One region of the Pseudobacillus sp. FSL P4-0506 genome, then DNA from elsewhere that is predicted to be linked to it. Evidence: riboswitches for the same ligand, from Rfam matches in the RefSeq annotation. Region 1 holds a riboswitch; each other region holds the start of a gene.
The links. A riboswitch is a leader RNA that binds a small molecule or an ion and turns the genes downstream of it on or off. The one in region 1 is predicted to bind glycine.
Positions count from the first base shown of each region.

Region 2: linked by a shared signal. The riboswitch ahead of MKZ02_RS14620 (amino acid permease) and the one ahead of glyA (serine hydroxymethyltransferase) in region 1 are both predicted to bind glycine.
Region 3: linked by a shared signal. The riboswitch ahead of gcvT (glycine cleavage system aminomethyltransferase GcvT) and the one ahead of glyA (serine hydroxymethyltransferase) in region 1 are both predicted to bind glycine.

Region 1 covers NZ_JBBOOI010000001.1:1,220,314-1,224,044, reverse strand. Annotated here, with positions in the region: gene sdaAA (L-serine ammonia-lyase, iron-sulfur-dependent, subunit alpha) at 1-819, opposite strand, end outside; gene MKZ02_RS05885 (serine dehydratase beta chain) at 819-1,337, opposite strand; gene glyA (serine hydroxymethyltransferase) at 1,353-2,603, opposite strand; glycine riboswitch at 2,712-2,795, opposite strand; glycine riboswitch at 2,799-2,899, opposite strand; gene MKZ02_RS05875 (nitroreductase family protein) at 3,040-3,666, opposite strand.
Region 2 covers NZ_JBBOOI010000001.1:2,896,662-2,900,392, reverse strand. Annotated here, with positions in the region: gene MKZ02_RS14625 (MFS transporter) at 1-514, shown strand, start outside; glycine riboswitch at 855-951, shown strand; glycine riboswitch at 954-1,013, shown strand; gene MKZ02_RS14620 (amino acid permease) at 1,462-2,841, shown strand; gene MKZ02_RS14615 (methyl-accepting chemotaxis protein) at 3,069-3,731, shown strand, end outside.
Region 3 covers NZ_JBBOOI010000001.1:1,979,414-1,983,144, reverse strand. Annotated here, with positions in the region: gene gcvPA (aminomethyl-transferring glycine dehydrogenase subunit GcvPA) at 1-504, opposite strand, end outside; gene gcvT (glycine cleavage system aminomethyltransferase GcvT) at 528-1,628, opposite strand; glycine riboswitch at 1,717-1,796, opposite strand; glycine riboswitch at 1,800-1,890, opposite strand; gene MKZ02_RS09755 (DEAD/DEAH box helicase) at 2,049-3,731, shown strand, end outside; gene MKZ02_RS09750 (YqhG family protein) at 3,721-3,731, shown strand, end outside.

The DNA of each region.
Region 1 (3,731 bases):
GCCAAGAGACGTTTCTCTTAATGTTCTTGGCATATCTTTCCCCACTTTGTACATTGCCTCAATTACCTCATCACATGGAATGCGGCTTTCTACTCCTGCAAGAGCCAAGTCTGCAGCCGAAAAAGCAATGGATGTACCGATCGCATTCCGTTTAATGCAAGGCACTTCAACAAGCCCTGCCACCGGATCACAAACCAATCCTAAGAGAGACTTCATCGCTATCGCCGTTGCATGCACAGCTTGCTCTGGGCTGCCGCCCTTTAATTCAGTGATGGTGCCAGCAGCCATGGCGGCTGCCGAGCCCACTTCCGCCTGGCATCCTCCAGCAGCCCCGGAAATAAACGAACGATTAGCAATCACATAGCCGAGCATGCTGGCGGTAAACAGTCCCATAACCAACTCCTTAAAGGGCGTTCCGTCATTGTGATGAAGCGAAAAGAGCACGCCTGGCAAAATGCCTGCTGCTCCGGCAGTGGGCGTAGCCACAATGACTCCCATTCTGGCATTGCTTTCCGAAGTAGCCAGTGAGAAAGTCATTGCCTGACTAATATAGCTGCCTGTAAGCGTTTTTCCTCCTCGTACGTAATCTCGCATTTTTACGGCATCTCCTCCGGAAATTCCGCTCGGCGCGGATGAGGAATCCTCTGTTCCACTGTCGACCGCTTCCTTCATTTTGATGAGCCGTTCTTCCATCATGCGAAGAATCGTTTGTTGATTTTTGCCTGATTTCTTTTCTTCTAGCAGCAGCATCACTTCACCGATACTTTTCTGCTCCTTTTCACAAGACTTCAGAAGCTGTTTCATTGATAAGATCTCCATCAGGCATTCCTCGCAATTTCTTCTCTTAATCGATATATCTGATAGTTTCTAGCCAGCACCGAAAAATCATCGCTCGTGCTCAAACGAATATCGACCATTCGGCCGTTGATCATAAAGATTTTCGATAACCCGCCTCCGAGAGAAGCACCGCCTACTTTTACAAGCTGGTTCCCCCGTCTAGCTGTAACCATAGCCGTGTTCGGATGGTCAAAAAATAAGCAGCTTCCTTGCGGCTCAATCGTATAATCCAGGCCAACCTCCCCGGCCCGCTTCAGAGCATCCCGAATGCCCGAGTCATCCGTCCCCATGCCAAGTAAACCGCCAAGCAGTGCTTTATCCGTTCCATGCCCTTGATAGGTTTCAGCAAAGGAATCATAGAAGACAATATCCGCCTCTTCAGGACACCCGCCCAACCATTCATAAATAAATTTGCCAATCGATACAACGCCAGCGGTGTGAGAACTTGACGGCCCCACCATAATAGGCCCGATAATGTCAAAGCAGCTTTGAAATTCCATTTTGTTGCTCCTTTCCTATACGTTGACTGACTGTTGGAATAATGGATAAGCTTCGCAAATAGAGGCCGTTGTTTCTTTTGCCTGTGCCAGTACCGCCGGTTCCCCTTTGTTTTTCAACACAGCGGCTATCACCTGAGCAATTTTCTCCATTTGCTCTTCTTTCATGCCGCGCGTAGTTAACGCAGCTGTTCCCATCCGCACTCCGCTCGTCACAAACGGGCCTTCCGGATCATAAGGAATCGTGTTCTTATTTACGGTAATACCTGCTTCCTCAAGCAAACGCTCTGCTTCTTTTCCAGTCAGACTCCACGGACGCACATCCAGCAGGACAAGGTGGTTATCTGTCCCCCCGGAAACAAGAGCAGCTCCTTCCCTCTTTAACGCTTCGCCCAGTGCCTGGCTGTTTCGGATAACTTGCTTGGCATACTCTTTAAAGTCCGGCTGCGCCGCTTCGTTGAAAGCTACCGCTTTTGCTGCAATAATGTGCATAAGGGGGCCTCCCTGGATTCCTGGGAATACTGCTTTGTTAATAGCCTTAATGATTTCCTCGTCGTTCGTTAACACAATGCCGCCCCGAGGCCCCCTCAATGTTTTGTGGGTAGTGCTTGTCACAACATCTGCATAAGGAACAGGAGAAGGGTGAAGACCTGCTGCCACCAGCCCGGCGATATGCGCCATGTCCACCATCAATTTCGCGTCCACTTGATCGGCAATCTCTTTAAAGCGGGCAAAATCAATCGTTCTCGGATAAGCACTCGCCCCGGCAATGATCAATTTCGGTTTTTCTTTATGGGCAATCTCCTCCAATTCATCGTAATCAATTAATTGCGTATCCTCCTTTACTCCATAAGAAACAACCTCAAACCATTTGCCAGAAATACTCACAGGGCTTCCGTGAGTTAAATGTCCGCCATGCGAAAGATTCATGCCCATGATTTTATCGCCAGGCTGAAGCAGTGCATAAAAGACGGCGAGATTCGCCTGCGCCCCCGAGTGAGGCTGCACATTGGCATATTTAGCACAAAATAGGTTGGTCAGACGTTCAATCGCTGCCCGTTCCGCCACATCGACAAATTCACAGCCCCCATAGTAGCGCCTTCCCGGATATCCTTCCGCGTACTTATTCGTCATTACACTTCCCATAGCTTCTAATACATCCGGGCTGACAAAGTTTTCTGATGCAATCAATTCCAATGTCTCATGCTGGCGTCTCTTTTCTTTCTCAATCGCCTCAAAAATAGTAAAATCATTTTTTTGCAAACTCATTTCCTTGCCTCCTATTCAGATTTCCTCTTTTAAACATGTGCTGTACATTTATCTCTCGCTACCTTTTTCTGCACACAAAAAAGGACAGAAAAGGGTAACATTTCCCTTCTCTGTCCTTTTACCTGAGAGTTTAACTCTTATCGATCGTAGAGTCTTCCCCTTTGGTGGCGTACCTAAACGCGCTCTCCAGAGGTGCGTCCCATTGTGGTTCTTCTACCTGAGAGATTAGCTCCAAGGGTCTTTTTGGAACTTGCTCCTTCGGTGGCTTATTGCTCGCGCTCTCCCACAATCGTCATCCGTTATTTTTGTTTAGAATATTAAAAATAATTATAATTGTCAACCACTTTTTTCAATTTATGAAGATAGGAAAAAGCAATATAAAAAGAGCACTCTGAAAAACCAGAAAATGCTCTTTTATTAAATAACGTCTATTTAGTTAGATAAAACGAACTGTTTCTTCCAGCGGAAGACGAGTCGTTTTATGAGCAGGCGCAGCAGCTTTACCAATAGCGATTAAAACAATTGGAATGTAGCGTTCCGGTACATCAAACCGCTCAGCAAACTTCTGCTTATCAAAGCCGCCCATAGTTACCGTATCATAACCATTCGCTTTGGCAATAAGCATAAGCTGCATAGAGACGAGCCCTGCATCAAATGAAGCAATATTGGCTCTTGCTTCAACTGGCGCATTAGGATACGTATTATATGTGTTTTGAATCAGTTTATTCATACTCGCTTCATCCATAAAGCCAGCTTCATAGCTGCTTTGGTATACCTTTTCAACATTTTTATACATTTCTACATCGCCTAGAACAGCAATGACAGCTGAAGATGTCTCCACTTGCTCTTGGTTGTAAGCAATGGCTCTTAGTTCCTTCTTTACCTCCTCATTATCAATAACGATAAAGCGCCATGGCTGAAGGTTGCTAGATGAAGGAGCTAGCATCGCTTCTTGCAGCATTTCTTCTATTTCATTTCTCGAAATTTTATAAGTTGGATCATATTTTCTAACAGAATGGCGATTGCGAATCACTTCTGATAAACTTTGCATAGTTGTTGTCACTTTCTTTCCCTCCTAATTGAACTTACTTTAAGTAAGTTCAAAACCAAGCTTACTATTAGTAAGCT
Region 2 (3,731 bases), 1.7 Mb from region 1:
GTATGCGGCAGCTATAACGAACTTTTATCAATTTTATTTAATTAAGGATTATGGATTGACTATTAAACAATCACAATTATATTTGTTTGTTTACTTGGCTGCTGGCGTGGCAGGCACGTTTCTTGGCGGGCCGCTGGCTGATCGCTTTGGCCGGAAAAATCTACTTGTCTTTTCCATGCTGGGTGCTGCTCCGCTTACAGTCATTCTTCCATATGTACCGGCTTTCGCTGTCCTGCCGCTCTTGTTGTTAATTGGTTTTATCTTGCTATCAAGCTTTAGTGTAGCCGTGGTTTATGCACAGGAGCTGCTTTCTAATAAAATTGGGATGGCTTCCGGTTTAATTGTTGGGCTTGCGTTCGGGATGGGGGCTATCGGGGCTGTCATCCTCGGCTTTCTCGCTGACAGTTTCGGAATAAAATTTATTATGATTCTATCAAGTCTTCTCCCGCTTCTCGGTATTTGTGCTCTTTGGCTTCCAGGAGATCAAAAATTACGGGAAATGCAGGATAAGTAATGGTAAATTAAAGACCGCTTCACATACAGTTATTCACTGGTTGTGCGGCGGCTTTTTTTACCTATCAGTAATCAATTTATCAATAAGGCGGAGGAAGGTATGCTAAGGCAAATAGTCAGTATAATTTAGATGGCTATAAAAATGATGTATTAAATTTTTAAGCAGAGCCTATTAGTTGAAAAGCAATGTATACGTTTATTAAGCTGCATAGTATTTTAAGTTCTTTACTCTTTAGTAGATGTAATAGCTTTTTTGTAGAATTGAGTCAACTTAGTTCTGAATATTCAGTTGACATGATCTCTTCCATAGACTAGTATCTAAATTAGATAGATAAGAGCGGATGAATATTGTGGGAGAGACTAGACCCATGGTTTAGCACCGAAGGAGCAAGTACCAGCTGGTATCAATCTCTCAGGTAAAAGGACTACAATAGGACGCATCTCTGGAGAGAGCCATAGGCCACCAAAGGAGTTAAACTCTCAGGTACAAGGGACAGAGAAAAATGGGAAATACTCCTGTTTTTCTCTGTCTTTTTTTGTCGGAGAAAAATGGAGAAAAGTAAAAAGGAGGAGGAGAAGCTCGAAATTATCCTTGTAAGAAAAAGAATTGTAATGACTCTATTTCTAGATTGATTGCACAACAAGAAATGAAAGAAACTGCCCTGAAAAAGAGTTAGAAGCCTTGGATTCGATTGTTTTAGAAATTGCAGGCATTAACGGAACGGGAGCATGTGTATTGACAAAAGTTACCACTGCAGAGCATGCATGTTCTTTTGAGGAATTTATTTATTCTAAAATGTAAGCGCTTTTTTCTTTCGGATTAACGAATTTTATATTAAACTTTAATTGTGGGATATTTAATTTATTAGCTTACGATTTAAATACCGTAACAAAATATTTTAAATCGACAAGAAAGAATATTCCGAAAAGTAGAAAGAGGGAAATGGTATGCAGGAACAAACTTTGTCGAGAGGCCTGAAAAACCGGCACGTGCAACTCATTGCTATTGGCGGGGCAATTGGAACAGGATTATTTCTTGGAGCAGGAAAATCTATTCATTTAGCAGGCCCTTCCATTTTATTTGCTTATATGATTACAGGAGTCATTTGTTTTTTAATCATGCGTGCACTTGGGGAATTGCTTTTAAGTAATTTAAATTATCATTCGTTTGTTGACTTTGTAAGAGATTATTTAGGGAATATGGCAGCGTTTATGACTGGATGGACCTACTGGTTCTGTTGGATTTCTATTGCGATGGCCGATTTAACGGCTGTTGGTTTGTATACTCAGTATTGGTTTCCATCTGTCCCGCAGTGGATGCCAGGGTTAATCGCCCTTGTCATTTTACTATTTATGAACCTTGCTACTGTCAAACTGTTTGGTGAAATGGAATTCTGGTTTGCTTTGATTAAGGTTATCGCCATTCTAGCACTGATTGTTGTTGGGGTTGTAATGATTATTAAAGGCTTTTCTACTCCTTCAGGAGCAGCCAGTTTTACAAATCTATGGAGCCATGGCGGCATGTTCCCTAATGGCATAAATGGATTTATCCTTTCCTTTCAGATGGTCGTGTTTGCGTTCGTTGGCATTGAATTGGTAGGGTTGACAGCGGGTGAAACAGAGGATCCAGAGAGAGTTATTCCAAAAGCGATTAACAATATTCCTATTCGGATTATTATTTTCTATATTGGTGCGCTTATCGTTATTATGAGTGTGTATCCGTGGAACGATATTATCCCAACCGAAAGCCCATTCGTGCAAGTATTCGTGGCAGTTGGTATCGCTGCAGCTGCTGGTATTGTGAATTTCGTCGTGTTGACGTCTGCGGCTTCAGCATGTAATAGTGCCATCTTTAGTACAAGCCGGATGGTCTACTCACTTGCTAAAGACAAAAATGCACCTGTATCTTTGGCCAAGCTTGATGGTCGCAAGGTACCTTCTAATGCCTTGTTCTTTTCAACAGTAGTCATCTTGATTTCCGTTGTATTGAACTATGTGATGCCAGAGGGAGTATTTACATTAATCACAAGTGTTTCTACCGTATGTTTTATCTTTATTTGGGGCATTACAATCATCAGCCATTTGAAATACCGTAAAACAAGACCGGATTTAGCGAAAGTGAATAAATTTAAAATGCCGCTTTACCCGTTTGCTAATTACTTAATTTTAGCTTTCCTGGCATTCGTTCTTGTCGTGCTTGCTCTTGCGGAAGATACTCGTATTTCCTTATTCATTACGCCTGTTTGGTTTATTTTGTTAATCGCGGTGTATAAGATGCGCAAAGTAAAGATAAATCATGCCGATCAAGAAAAAATAGTAGAAAATTAAAAGACAATATAATAGATGTAAAGACCGGAGCTGCAGCTGAAAAGTATAAACGCTTATTCAGCTGCAGCTCCTTTTATTTTCCTATATCTTGCATGTTAGAAAGCTATCTGTTAAAAGGTAGCCATCATTATAGCTAAAAATTGAAAATAGAAAGGATATACATTATAGTAAAATATTAGTAGGATAATAAGCCTATCTATTACAACTAAAGATCATAGGGGGAGAATATGAGAAAAAACGCTTCTGTTCGATCAAAAATTTTATTAGTTATCACAGCTATCATCTTTACTATTGGCCTTGCTGCATCAGCAGGAATTTACTATTCCGTCCATACTTCTGCCAATCATTCGTTAGGAGCCTTCGCAGGGGATATAGCAAAAAACTATAGTGAAACAATAGATGGGGAAAAGTATGAATCGTTTATAAACGATCCAAAGGAAGATAGAAATTATCATTCGCTTCAAAAGAAGTTAGCGCACTTTCGAGAACAAACGGGGGCTTTATTCGTATATATTTTAGATGTAGACGGTCAAAAGGTCCGCAACATGATAGATGGAGGCTCCAACCTTTCGGATGATAAACCGCCTGCAATGGGAGACGAGAGCTCTATTCCTGCAGAAGAGCTAGCTCCGGTATTGGAGGGAGAGATACAGCGTACAGATGTATTCAACGATCCGAAATACGGCCAATATTTATCAGGGTTTGCACCAATCAAAAACGAGAACGGAGAAGTGATTGGTGTATTGGGAATTGATATTTCGGCTGAAACCGCTAACAAAATAGGAGGGGATGTATTTTTCTCTACTGGGTTAAAGCTTCTAGCCCTTATTTTTTTATTGTTTTTATTAACTGTTGGAGGAATGAACGTTTATTTAAAAAGAAAGCTTTCT
Region 3 (3,731 bases), 760 kb from region 1:
CGACTCTGGATGAACGGTTTCTGACACGAGCACTTTCTTTCTTTTCGTCTGGCCCGCACTTAGCATAGCCGCTTCCGCCAACGCTGTACCTCCGTCATACATAGAAGAGTTGGCCACATCCATACCTGTCAATTCACAAATCATTGTTTGGAACTCAAAGATCGCCTGCAGCTCTCCTTGGGAGATTTCCGGCTGGTACGGTGTATACGCTGTGTAAAACTCCGAACGGGAAATTACATGATCCACGATAGAAGGGGTATAATGATCATATACGCCCGCTCCTAAAAAGGAAGCATATTGCTTGGCATTTATATTCTTTGCTGCCAGTGAGCTTAATTCTTTTTTGAGTGCTGGTTCCGCTTTCGCTTTCTTAATATCATATAATCCTTGAAAGCGTACTTTTTCAGGAATATCCGCAAACAATTCGTCTATTGTTTGGACACCCACTGCTGCAAGCATTTCCTTTTTGTCCGTTTCTGTCATCGGCAAGTAACGATGCTTCATAATGTTTTCCCTTCCCTCTTCTTTTATTTTGAACGTTTATAGAATGGCGGTTTTACAGTTTTAGCTGCCAGCTTCTTACCGCGGACTTCCACCAGCAGTTCTTCACCAGGTACAGCACATTCTGCTTTTACTAAAGCGAGCCCGATATTTTTCTTTAAAGTCGGCGACTGAGTACCGGTTGTCACATGACCAACTTGTTCTTCGCCTGAAAAAACAGCATATCCATGGCGCGGAATCCCCCGGTCAATCATTTCAAGACCAATCAGTTTTCGCTCCGGACCATTTTCTTTCTGCTCCTTTAGAACTTCCAGCCCGATAAAATCATCTTTATTTGTTTTCACAGCAAAGCCTAAGCCCGCTTCAATTGGAGAAATGTCTTCTGCCAGTTCTTGACCGTACAGCGCTAGATTTGCTTCAAACCGCAAAGTATCACGGGCACCAAGACCACATGGAAGAAGCCCAACTTCTTCACCTGCTTCTAGAAGATCCTGCCACAGCTTAGGGGCCTCCTCACTGCGACTGTAAATTTCAAAGCCGTCTTCTCCCGTGTAACCAGTGCGTGACACCAGAGCAGGCACCCCATTGATTCTGACTTCTTGACGGAATTTAAAAGGCCTGATTTCGCCCAAATCCAAGTCAGGTACAAGCTTTTGCAAGATTCCTTCTGCGGCTGGCCCTTGGATGGCAAGCTGTGCCCAGTCTTTTGATACATTTTCGATTTGCACGTCTCCTACCTGATGCTTCTTTAGCCAGGCAAAATCCTTATCTGTGTTAGCAGCATTGACAACAAGCAGGTAATTTTCTTCAGCAAGCATGTAAACAAGCAAATCATCAACAGCTCCGCCTTTTTCATTGCACATAATTGTATACATCGCTTGGTTCGGCTGCAGCTTTGACAAATCATTCGTCATCATCTTTTGGAGGAAAGCCAATGCGCCTTCTCCTTTTACAGTAACCTCGCCCATGTGGGAAACGTCAAAAAGTCCTGCTTTTGTCCGGACAGCTTCATGTTCTTCCTTAATGCTTGAGAACTGAACAGGCAGCTCCCATCCTCCAAAGTCAATTGTTTTTGCTCCAGACTGCTTATACCATTCAAACAATGGCGTGCGCTTTAACTCTCCCATTTCCCTACCCCTCTCTCATTGTCATTCTCACGGTTCAGCCCATTATTTTTGCATAAAAAAAGACAGAGAACAGCTTATAAAAGTTGTTCTCTGTCCTTGAACCTGAAAGTTTAACCTGATGAACAGGCTGTCTTCTTTGGTGGTTTCGTTACGAAACGCTCTCCAGAGTCGCGTCCAGCAAGAGTTCTTTTGCCTGAGAGATTCACAAAAAGCTTGTTTGCTCCTTCGGCGCTGTATGAACAGTCTCTCCCCTCGCCTTCATTCGCTATATTTAATTAATAAATGGGCATACTATGAACATCTGATTCATACGAATCAAGAATGTTCGCTTTTTTGTAAAATGACATAATATTTTGTTCAATTACATCCTACCATTAAAGGTAAGGTTTCGGCAACATATTTTATAAAGGAGTTTTTCAAATGAATGTGGAAATCTATTTTAATCACGCCTGGGAAGAAGAATTAGAGAAAAGAATAGAACAAGACGGGCCGTGGGGCAATTGGCCGCTCTTTCAATCAACTGTAAACATGGAAACACGAATGATGGTGCCGAATTTTGAAGGATTGTTAGCCCCTAGCTTTTTACCAGAGCTTACGGCCTTGCCCCATCAGCTTGAAGCAGCTAGAAGAGTAGTGGAAGAAATGAATGGAAAAGCGATTTTAGCGGACGAAGTAGGGCTGGGAAAAACGATTGAAGCCGGATTGGTATTAAAAGAATACTTGATCCGTGGCCTCGTGAAAAAAGTGTTAATTTTAGCTCCAGCTTCTCTTGTCTCCCAATGGGCCAATGAATTAAATAGTAAGTTTTATATTCCTGCTATCGCTCAGAAAAAATTTTATGCGTGGGATCAGCATGACATCGTCATCTCGTCTATCGACACGGCGAAGCGAAGCCCTCACAAAGAAAAGATCTATGAACAAGACTATGATTTAGTCATTATCGATGAGGCTCATAAATTAAAAAACCATAAAACCAAAAACTATCAGTTTGTCCGTCATTTAAAAAAGAAGTTTTGCCTGCTTTTAACGGCAACACCTATTCAAAACCGTCTTGATGAAATGTTTCATCTTGTTTCATTATTAAAGCCCGGCCATCTTGGTAGCGAAGGACAATTTACAGAGCGGTTTAAAAAGGGCGACCGCCAGGTACAAAATCATCATCATTTAATCAAGCTAATGAATAAAGTGATGATTCGTAACCGCCGGCAGGATACAGGGGTGGAATGGACAGCGAGAAAAGTAGAATCAGTAAAAGTAACGTTCACAGAAGAAGAACGTTCCCTCTATCAGGCTCTTGAGTATTTCGTTCGCAGCCAGCCTGACGATGTACGATCTTCCTTTTCTTTGCTTACTTTGCAACGGGAAGCTTGCAGCAGCAAAGAGGCAGTCTTTTTTACCTTGAAGAACATGGCTAGAAAGCTGTACGGAGATCATCTTGATTTTCCGGAGAGTTTCCAAAACGTTTTGTCCCACATACAAAATGTAACACGAAACTCAAAAGCGGAAAAAGCGCTTGAACTCGTTCAATCTATTAATGATAAAGTCATTATCTTTACTGAATATCGAGCCACTCAATTATATTTGCAATGGTTCTTTAAACAAAACGGCATTTCGTCCGTTCCTTTTCGTGGTGGCTTTAAGCGCGGGAAAAAAGATTGGATGAAACAACTTTTTGAAAAGCAGGCACAAGTCTTAATTGCTACAGAAGCTGGCGGAGAAGGATTAAACCTGCAGTTTTGTCACCATGTCATTAACTTTGACCTTCCCTGGAATCCGATGCGCCTTGAACAAAGAATTGGCCGTGTTCATCGTTTCGGGCAAACGAAAGATGTACGCATTTACAATTTCAGCACTGAAGATACGATTGAAGACAGAATTCTGCAGCTTCTTTATGAAAAAATCCATTTATTTGAACAAGCTGTCGGACAATTAGATGATATTTTAGAGAAAATGGACATTCCCAATATGCAGGAACACTTGGCTGATATTTTTCAAAACTCAAGAACGGAAGGAGAGCTGCGCGTCAAGATGAAAAACCTTGAAGCTGTCATTGATCTGGCTAACGAGTGGCATGAAGAGGAGGAATCATTTAGTGAAAAACGA